Regions from separate parts of the Bradyrhizobium daqingense genome, predicted to be linked through region 1. Evidence: predicted binding sites of a transcription regulator. Region 1 holds the regulator's gene; each other region holds the start of a gene.
What was found. Region 1 encodes HrcA, which represses chaperone genes, less so after heat shock. Its sites were predicted from a motif close to GTTAGCACTCNCNNNNNGNGAGTGCTAAC; they were not measured.

Region 1 (3,276 bases):
AAGCGTTCGCCAACGTGGTGCTGACGCAGGACTGGCACACGCCCGGCCACGTCTCGTTTGCGTCAACGCATTCCGGCAAGAAACCGTTCGAGACCGTCGATCTTCCCTACGGCAAGCAGGTGCTGTGGCCGGACCATTGCGTGCAAGGCACCGAGGGCGCCGCGCTGTCGAAGGACCTTGCGATCCCGCATGCCGAGCTCATCATCCGCAAGGGCTTTCACAAGAACGTCGACAGCTACTCGGCCTTCCTCGAAGCCGACGGCAAGACCTCGACGGGCCTTGCCGGCTATCTAAAGGGGCGCAAGATCAAGCGCGTCTTCGTCGCAGGGCTGGCGACGGATTTCTGCGTGGCCTGGACGGCGCTCGACGCGCGCAAGGCGGGCTTCGAGGTCTATGTGGTGGAGGACGCCTGCCGCGGCATCGACACGCAGGGCTCGCTGGCAAAGGCCTGGGCCGATATGGCCAAGGCCGGCGTGAAGCGGATTCAGTCGGGTGATATCGCCGTGAGCGCTTAGGCGGCACGCTCAACCGCCAAACCCTCATCCTGAGGAGCGCGCGACTTCGCGCGCGTCTCGAAGGATGAAGGCCCCGCCGTTACATCTTGGCCTGCATGGTTCGAGACGCCGCGCAAAGGCGCGGCTCCTCACCATGAGGGTCTGAGACTCAGTTCGGCGCGCCGCTCGATTCGTTGTTGTTGGCTGCAGGCGCGGGCTTGGCGCCGCCCTTGGCGACACCGACCAGCGCGGGACGCAGCACGCGCTCGCCGATGGTGTAGCCGGCCTGCACCACCTGCACCACGGTGCCCGACGGCACCGACGCATCGGGCACCTCGAACATCGCCTGCTGGAAATTCGGATCGAACTTCTGTCCCTGCGGATCGAATTTCTTCACGCCGTGCTTTTCCAGCGCATTGAGCAGCGAACGCTCGGTGAGCTCGACGCCTTCGATCAGCGAGATGAGGCCGGGATCGGCCGCAGCACGCGTCTCGGCCGGTACGGCATCGAGCGCCCGCTGGAGATTATCGGCGATGTCGAGCACGTCACGGGCAAAGCCGGTGATGCCGTAGAGGCGGGCGTCGGCGACTTCCTTGGTGGTGCGCTTGCGCAGATTCTCCATCTCGGCCAGCGTCCGCAGCATGCGGTCGCGCGCTTCAGCGGCTTCCTTCTGCAGCGTTTCGACCGAACCCGGCTCCGGATCATCGGGCATGATGTAGGGTTTCGACACCACGGGCTCGCCGGTCGCTGCAGTCGTGTCTTGGGGTTGCCGGTCTTGCTCGGTCATCGGCTCTAATCTCGAACTCGTTTCAGGGATGTTGGCCCGGATATCGTGCCTTACCTTGCGAAAATCAAGCGCCCGTGATCGGCGGAAACGCCGGTCAGCCCCCCAGAAGGCGGCTGACGATGCGGGCCGCGTAGTCCACGGTCGGGATCACACGGGCATAATTCAGCCGCGTCGGGCCGATCACGCCCAGGACGCCGACGATGTGACCGGCGGCATCCCGATAGGGCGAGATGATGGTCGAGGAGCCCGACAGGGAAAACAGCTTGTTCTCCGAGCCGATGAAGATGCGCACGCCTTCGGCGGTCTCGGCCCGGCCGAGCAGGTCGATGACGCCGCGCTTGGTCTCGAGATCGTCGAACAACAGGCGCACGCGCTCCAGATCCTCCAGCGCGTGCAGATCTTCCAGCAGATTGGCGTGGCCGCGCACGATGAGCTGGCGGTCCTCGTTCTCGCCGCCGGACCAGCTTGCGATACCGGCCGAGATCACCTTCTGCGTCAACTGGTCGAGCTCGGCACGGGCCTCGGCAAGCGCGGTCTCGAGCTCGAGCCGTGCCTCGGCCAGCGTGCGGCCGCGGATGCGCGCATTGAGGAAATTGCCGGCCTCGGTGATGGCCGAGGAGGGAACTCCGGGCGGCAGCGTCAGCACGCGATTTTCGACCTGGCCATCCTCGCCGACCAGGATCACCAGCGCCTTTTCCGGTTCCAGCCGCACGAACTCGATGTGCTTCAGCCGCGCATTGGATTTCGGCGTCAGCACGACCGCGGCGGCGCGGGTCAGGCCCGACAGCCGCATCAGGGCCTGGTCCAGCGCCGCCTCGACCGACTGCGCCTCGCCGACGGAGGAGAGCTGGCTCTGGATCGAAGCGCGCTCGGCCTCATTGAGGTCGCCGACCTGCATCAGGGCGTCGACGAAGAAGCGTAAGCCGAGTTCCGTCGGCAGCCGGCCGGCGGAGGTATGGGGCGCATAGATCAGGCCGAGCTGTTCCAAATCGGCCATGACGTTACGGACCGAGGCCGGCGACAGCGGCATGGCGATCAGGCGGGAAATGTTGCGTGAGCCCACGGGCTCACCGGTCGCGAGATAGCTTTCGACAATTTGACGAAAGATGTCGCGGGAACGCTCGTTGAGCTGGGCAAGGCCTGCGCGCGGCGCGATCAGATTGATCGGATCGTGATGGGCCACAGACGGTAACTCCTCTCAGATACTCATAATTTGTCCATCCCGGACGCATCTGACAAGCGTGGCGTTGGCGGGGCCGCCATCGGGGGTGAAAAAACCTTGCCGCCCACCCTCACCCCCCCTACAAGCACCGCGAACAGCCCTACCCCTGCGAGTTTTGGAGGATTTCCCATGCGGCCAAGCCGCCGTGCGCCCGACGAATTGCGCCCCGTGACGCTGGAGCGCGGTGTCGTCAAATATGCGGAAGGCTCCTGCCTCGTGAAATTCGGCGACACCCACGTGCTGGTCACCGCCACGCTGGAAGACCGCCTGCCGCCGTGGCTGAAGGGCCAAGGCCGCGGCTGGGTCACCGCCGAATACGGCATGCTGCCGCGCGCCACCTCCGAGCGGACCCGCCGCGAAGCCTCGGCCGGCAAGCAGAGCGGCCGCACCGTCGAGATCCAGCGCCTGATCGGCCGCTCGCTGCGCACCATCGTCGATCTCGAAGCGCTGGGCGAGCGCCAGATCACGGTCGATTGCGACGTCCTTCAGGCCGACGGCGGCACGCGCACGGCCTCGATCACCGGTGCCTGGGTCGCGCTTGCGGATTGCATCGGCTGGATGAAGGCGCGCAACATGGTCAAGGCCAACGTGATGCGCGACAACGTCGCCGCGATCTCCTGCGGCATCTACAACGGCACGCCGGTGCTCGATCTCGACTATGCCGAGGATTCGGAAGCCGAGACCGATGCCAATTTCGTCATGACCGGCGACGGCCGCATCATCGAGGTGCAGGGCACCGCGGAACGCGAGCCGTTCACACAGGACGAGTTCCT
Region 2 (3,276 bases), 1.3 Mb from region 1:
CGACGTACTCTGTACTGTTTCGTCTAGATCACATGCGTCGTGGAAGGCGCCTGGCTGATCGACCGCCGCGACGTGGTCAATAAAAGGCAAAAGCCGTTTTGTTTGGTAAACGTATCAGCCGTTTTGATTCACCACGTCGTCGGGCGCGGGCCAATTCGGCGATCAGCGTTTATTTTCGGTGAACGCCGCACGGCCATGGTTAATCGCTTCTTTGCGCAGCGTCGCGCGACGCAAGCACAACAGTTCCGGCTGTGAACTTCGTGTTAAATCGCTTCTGCCTACAAAGACGCGTGAGTGAGGTGGGGGGAGTTTTCTGATGGCTGTTCACCGCAAGCGTTTCCGTGTCGAAGATATCGCCGGTGGCGAGATGCCCATTCTCGACGTAACCGAAGAGGCGACTCCGATGCATAGCGAGATCATGGCCGAGCTGCGTGCGATCCGTGCACAGATGGCGAAGGGCTCCGTGCCCTTGTCCGGCAGCGCTGCCATGGCGGCGATCGACGCCTCCACGGCACACGAGCTTGCCGAAGCCCGCACCATGCTCGATACCTATCGTGCGCAGATCGAGCAGTGCGAGAAGCTGAAGGTCGAACTCGACCTCATCCACGACGCCATCGATCGCACCAAGCGCGAGATCGCGACGCTGCACGGCAAGAGCTTCGACGGCGGCGAGATGGCCAAGGTCAATGGCGAGCTCGGCGCGGTCGTCGGCGGCACCGAGCAGGCGACCCAGCAGATTCTCGAAGCCGCCGAATCGATCGACCAGGCGGCCAGCGCGATGTCCAAGGTGCAATCGGCCGATCAGCAGAAGCGGCTCGCCGACGATATCCAGGAGCGCGTCATCTCGATCTTCGAAGCCTGCAACTTCCAGGACCTGACCGGCCAGCGCATCAGCAAGGTCATGGGCACGATGAAGTTCATCGAGCAGCACATCAATGCGATGATGGAGATCTGGGGCGGCGTCGACGCGATCAAGGCCCATGTGCCCGCACATGCGCATGTCGACAACCGCACCGAAGAAGAGAAGCTTCTCAACGGCCCGAAGCTTGCCGGCGACGTCGGCCATGCCTCGCAGGACGACATCGACGCGCTGTTCGACTGAGCGGAGAGCATACGGAAAAGCAAAACGCCGGCCCCGGGCCGGCGTTTTTGTTTTGGGGATTTATCTCACTCTGTCATTCCGGGGCGGTCCGCAGGACCGAACCCGGAATCTCGAGATTCCGGGTTCGCGCTTCGCGCGCCCCGGAATGACGGAAACGATTATCACGCCCGAGGCGCGCAGCGGACGTAGACCATGTTGCCGTAACGGACCGCGGCGTCCTTGTCGATGAAGCGGGTGATCAGCACGCGGCCGTCGAAGGAGACGATCTCGCGGTCCTGGTCGCCGGGGGTGGGACCAGCGGGCCCAATGTAGTTCTTGCCGCTGGGCGAGCCCTTCAGCCGCAGCTCCTGCGGCGTCGCCTGGTCGGCCAGATGCATGATCACGCCGCCGGAGGAACCGGCGGTGATCACATAGGGATTCCTGCACTGGGCCCTGGCCGCCGCTTCGGTACGGGCGCGATCGGCCGGGTTCTGGAACGAGGCGAGACCCCAGCGGCCGACGATCTCGTCGGCGCGGATCGTTGCGGGCATTTCGGGAGCAACTCCCGGTTCGGCCGCGGGCGGCGGCGGAGAGGACGTCAAGGACGGCAGGCTGAAGCCGCCACCGCAGGCGCCCAGCAGCAGCGCCAGACAGGAGGCGGCGGCAAGATTGGCCACCGTGCGCGCGCGAGCTGAACTGATCATGGCATTCCCCCCAACAAGACCACGGCCGCACCCCTCCCGCAGCCAAGCGCAAAATCGATGCCGGAGCAATGACGTCCTTTGATACGCCGATGCCCCGAACGAGTTTCCGATGCCACCATCCTATATCCGCCTCAACAATCGCTTAACCACCTTTGCTTGACAGGATCGCGGCCAAGCCATATTTCCGGGCGCACTATTAGCACTCGGAAAGCCCGATTGCTAAGCGCGCCGTTCGGTCCTCGGGGAGAGGTTGGACGGAAGCGCCGCCCCACCCACTTCCACTACTTCCGAAGCGAGCCTCCAAAGGGAAACGTCATGGCTAAATCCAAATTTCGTCCGCTGCATGACCGTGTCGTGGTCAAACGTATCGACGCCGAGGAAAAGACCAAGGGCGGCATCATCATTCCCGACACCGCCAAGGAAAAGCCGTCCCAGGGCGAAATCGTCGCCGTCGGCCCCGGCGGCCGCGACGAGACCGGCAAGCTGATCCCGATCGACCTCAAGGTCGGCGACCGCGTGCTGTTCGGCAAGTGGTCGGGCACCGAGGTCAAGATCGACAATGAAGAGCTCCTGATCATGAAGGAGTCGGACATCATGGGCGTTCTGGCCTAAGGCCGTCCGCCTGAACAGCCGCTGAATGTCATGCCCGGATCGGACGATCCGGGCATCCATCGTTCCGAACCAGCGGCAAGACACATCACGAAACACGAGGGATTGCAGAAATGGCTGCCAAAGACGTCAAGTTTTCCGGAGACGCGCGCGATCGCATGCTGCGCGGCGTCGACATTCTCGCCAACGCCGTCAAGGTGACGCTCGGCCCCAAGGGCCGCAACGTCGTCATCGAGAAGAGCTTCGGCGCGCCCCGCATCACCAAGGACGGCGTCACCGTCGCCAAGGAGATCGAGCTCGAGGACAAGTTCGAGAACATGGGCGCCCAGATGGTGCGTGAGGTCGCCTCCAAGACCAACGACCTCGCCGGCGACGGCACCACCACCGCGACCGTGCTGGCCCAGGCCATCGTGCGCGAAGGCGCCAAGGCGGTTGCCGCCGGCATGAACCCGATGGATCTCAAGCGCGGCATCGACAGCGCGGTTGCGGCCGTGATCAAGGACATCGAGAAGCGCGCCAAGCCGGTCGCCGCCTCCTCCGAGGTCGCCCAGGTCGGCACCATCTCGGCCAACGGCGATGCCGCCATCGGCAAGATGATCGCCCAGGCGATGCAGAAGGTCGGCAACGAGGGCGTCATTACCGTCGAGGAGAACAAGTCGCTCGACACCGAGGTCGACATCGTCGAGGGCATGAAGTTCGACCGCGGCTATCTGTCGCCCTACTTCGTCACCAACGCCGAGAAGATGACCGCCGAGCTGGAGGACGCCTACATCCTCCTGCACGAGAAGAAGCTCTCGGGCCTGCAGGCCATGTTGCCGGTGCTCGAAGCCGTGGTGCAGTCGGGCAAGCCGCTCGTCATCATCGCCGAGGACGTCGAAGGCG
Region 3 (3,276 bases), 2.6 Mb from region 1:
CAGTTCGAGATCGTGTGCTACGCCTGTTCGTCGAAAATGGATGCGACGACGAGCGAGTTCAAGAAAATCGCCGATCGCTGGCGTGACGCTTCGCAATGGACCGACGATCGTCTCGCGGCCGAGATCCGCGCCGATGGCGTCGACATCCTGATCGATCTGTCCGGCCACACCAGAGGAAACCGCCTCGGCGTGTTTGCGCGCAAGCCGGCGCCGATTCAGGTGCACGGCTGGGGCCATGGCACCGGCACCGGGCTGCCGACGATCGATTATCTGTTCTCGGATCCCGTCGCCATTCCGTCCGCGGTCCGGCATTTGTTTGCGGAAACCATCGTCGACCTGCCGTGCTTCGTGACGCTGGCGCCTCTGCCCGACGGGATTGCGCGGACACCGGCGCCGGCGATGTCGAACGGCTTCGTCACGTTCGGCGTCTTCAACCGCATCAGCAAGATCTCGGACGAGGCCGTGGACGTCTGGTCCAGGATTCTCGAGCGGGTGCCGGGCTCACGACTCCTGATCAAGGATGTTGCGCTTGACGATCAGCTGGTCCGCGGCAATCTGCTGGCGCGGTTTGCCGCTTGCCGATTGCCGGCCGAACGCGTCGATCTGCTCGGAGCCACTTTGCGAAGCGAGCATCTGGCTTCGTTCAATCGCGTCGATATCTGCCTCGACCCGTTCCCGCAGAATGGCGGCGTCAGCACATGGGAAGCCCTGCAGATGGGCGTGCCAGTGGTGGCGAAGCTCGGAAGCAGTCTGCCCAGCCGCGCCGCCGGCGCCATCCTCACCGCACTCGGCCTGCCGGACTGGGTCGCCGACAGCGAGGAGGCCTATGTCGAGATCGCGGCAACCCGTGCAGCCGGGATCGCCGACCTCGACAGATTGCGCCGCGACTTGCCCGGACGGATCAACGCCTCGGCTGCCGGCAACGCCTTCTCATATGCGCGCGGGGCGGATGCCGCATACCGCGCGATGTGGAAGCGCTACTGCGACCGCGGGGCCTGATCGCTCAATGCAGCCGGAACACGCCGTCCACAGCGCGCAGCTCGGTCGGCTTGATCAGCTTGGAATGCGCCACAGTGACTGAATGGAGCGGACCGTCGAGCTTTTCCTGCCAGAACGCCAGGAAATCCTTCAGCGCCGGAAATTTCGGAAACATGTCGTAATTCTGCCAGACGTAGGTCTGGAGCAGCGAGGGATGATCCGGCATGCGATAGAGGATTTGCGCCGTCGTCAGCCCGTAACCCAGCATCTGTTTCCGGAAGTCCTCGGAAACGCCCCCACTCCGCAGTCCCATGCCAAACCTCCTTTGCAGGAGCGCATCGAGGGGCGGCTTGGTCGGTGTGCCCTAAGAGCCACCCGGTCCTGATGCGCTCACATGAGAGAAATGTGACGCAAACTGACAACCCATCTCAAGCCCAAAAGTTTAACAAGCTGTTGAAATTCAACGCGTTAGCAGCAGATGTAGCACCGTGCTAATACGGGCGCGGTCTCGGTTAACGCTAGGAAATAGATTCTGGCAGTCCGTGCTTCCGGGTGCTGATTTTTCTGCTAGAAGCCCTTGCCCCCGCAAAATTCCTGTCCTATTTCAGGCTCGCCCGTGCTAGCACTCACGGGCATCGATTGCTAACAATCTTGAAATCTCAACCCGAGCAAATGCTTAGGAGGACTGCATGAAATTCCGTCCGCTTCACGACCGCGTCGTGGTCAAGCGCATCGACGCAGAAGAGAAGACCGCTGGCGGCATCATCATTCCCGACACTGCCAAGGAAAAGCCCTCCCAGGGCGAAGTCGTCGCCGTCGGTCCCGGTGGCCGCGACGAAGCTGGCAAGCTGATCCCGATCGACCTGAAGATCGGCGACCGCGTGCTGTTCGGCAAGTGGTCCGGCACCGAGGTCAAGATCGACGGCCAGGACCTGCTGATCATGAAGGAGAGCGACGTGATGGGCGTTCTCGAGGTCACCGAGTCCAAGAAGAAGGCGGCTTAAGAGCCCCTCTCCTCCCTCCAGTCAAACATCTCAAGGAAAATTCCAGATGGCAGCCAAAGAAGTCAAATTCTCGGTTGAAGCGCGCGACAAGATGCTGCGCGGCGTCGATGTTCTCGCCAACGCGGTGAAGGTCACGCTCGGTCCGAAGGGCCGCAACGTCGTGCTCGACAAGTCGTTCGGCGCTCCCCGCATCACCAAGGACGGCGTCACCGTCGCCAAGGAGATCGAACTCGACGACAAGTTCGAGAACATGGGCGCGCAGATGGTGCGCGAAGTCGCCTCCAAGTCCGCTGACGCGGCCGGCGACGGCACCACCACCGCCACCGTGCTTGCCCAGGCGATCGTGAAGGAAGGCGCCAAGTCGGTCGCTGCCGGCATGAACCCGATGGACCTCAAGCGCGGTATCGACCTCGCGGTCGAGGCCGTCGTTGCGGACCTCCAGAAGAACTCCAAGAAGGTCACCTCGAACGACGAGATCGCCCAGGTCGGCACCATCTCGGCCAACGGCGACCAGGAGATCGGCAAGTTCCTCTCCGACGCCATGAAGAAGGTCGGCAACGAGGGTGTCATCACCGTCGAGGAAGCCAAGTCGCTCGAGACCGAGCTCGACGTCGTCGAGGGCATGCAGTTCGACCGCGGCTACATCTCGCCCTACTTCGTCACCAACGCCGACAAGATGCGCGTTGAGATGGACGACGCCTACATCCTCATCAACGAGAAGAAGCTCTCCTCGCTGAACGAGCTGCTGCCGCTGCTCGAGGCCGTGGTGCAGACCGGCAAGCCGCTGGTCATCGTCGCCGAGGACGTCGAAGGTGAAGCGCTCGCGACCCTGGTCGTGAACCGCCTCCGCGGCGGCCTGAAGGTCGCGGCCGTCAAGGCTCCGGGCTTCGGTGATCGCCGCAAGGCCATGCTGCAGGACATCGCGATCCTGACCGGCGGCCAGGCGATCTCGGAAGATCTCGGCATCAAGCTCGAGAACGTCACGCTCAACATGCTCGGTCGCGCCAAGAAGGTGATGATCGACAAGGAGAACACCACGATCGTCAACGGCGCCGGCAAGAAGGCCGACATCGAGGCGCGCGTGGCCCAGATCAAGGCGCAGATCGAGGAGACCACCTCGGACTACGACCGTGAGAAGCTCCAGGAGCGTCTCGCCAAGCTCGCGGGCGGCGTCGCGGTGATCCGCGTCGGCGGCGCGACCGAGGTCGAGGTGAAGGAGCGCAAGGATCGCGTTGATGACGCGATGCATGCGACCCGCGCGGCTGTCGAGGAAGGCATCGTCCCGGGCGGCGGC

Region 2: LPJ38_RS10315 (co-chaperone GroES) is a predicted target of HrcA. The motif match lies at 1,981-2,009, and genes of this name have one in related genera.
Region 3: LPJ38_RS30310 (co-chaperone GroES) is a predicted target of HrcA. The motif match lies at 1,597-1,625, and genes of this name have one in related genera.

The regions. Positions count from the first base shown of each region.
Region 1 is NZ_CP088014.1:908,573-911,848, forward strand. Features, by position in the region: gene pncA (bifunctional nicotinamidase/pyrazinamidase) at 1-515, shown strand, start outside; gene grpE (nucleotide exchange factor GrpE) at 664-1,281, opposite strand; gene hrcA (heat-inducible transcriptional repressor HrcA) at 1,376-2,464, opposite strand; gene rph (ribonuclease PH) at 2,633-3,276, shown strand, end outside.
Region 2 is NZ_CP088014.1:2,168,876-2,172,151, reverse strand. Features, by position in the region: gene LPJ38_RS10330 (hypothetical protein) at 40-255, shown strand; gene LPJ38_RS10325 (protein phosphatase CheZ) at 317-1,102, shown strand; gene LPJ38_RS10320 (hypothetical protein) at 1,264-1,785, opposite strand; gene LPJ38_RS10315 (co-chaperone GroES) at 2,101-2,397, shown strand; gene groL (chaperonin GroEL) at 2,508-3,276, shown strand, end outside.
Region 3 is NZ_CP088014.1:6,340,403-6,343,678, forward strand. Features, by position in the region: gene LPJ38_RS30300 (O-linked N-acetylglucosamine transferase, SPINDLY family protein) at 1-999, shown strand, start outside; gene LPJ38_RS30305 (usg protein) at 1,004-1,291, opposite strand; gene LPJ38_RS30310 (co-chaperone GroES) at 1,668-1,982, shown strand; gene groL (chaperonin GroEL) at 2,029-3,276, shown strand, end outside.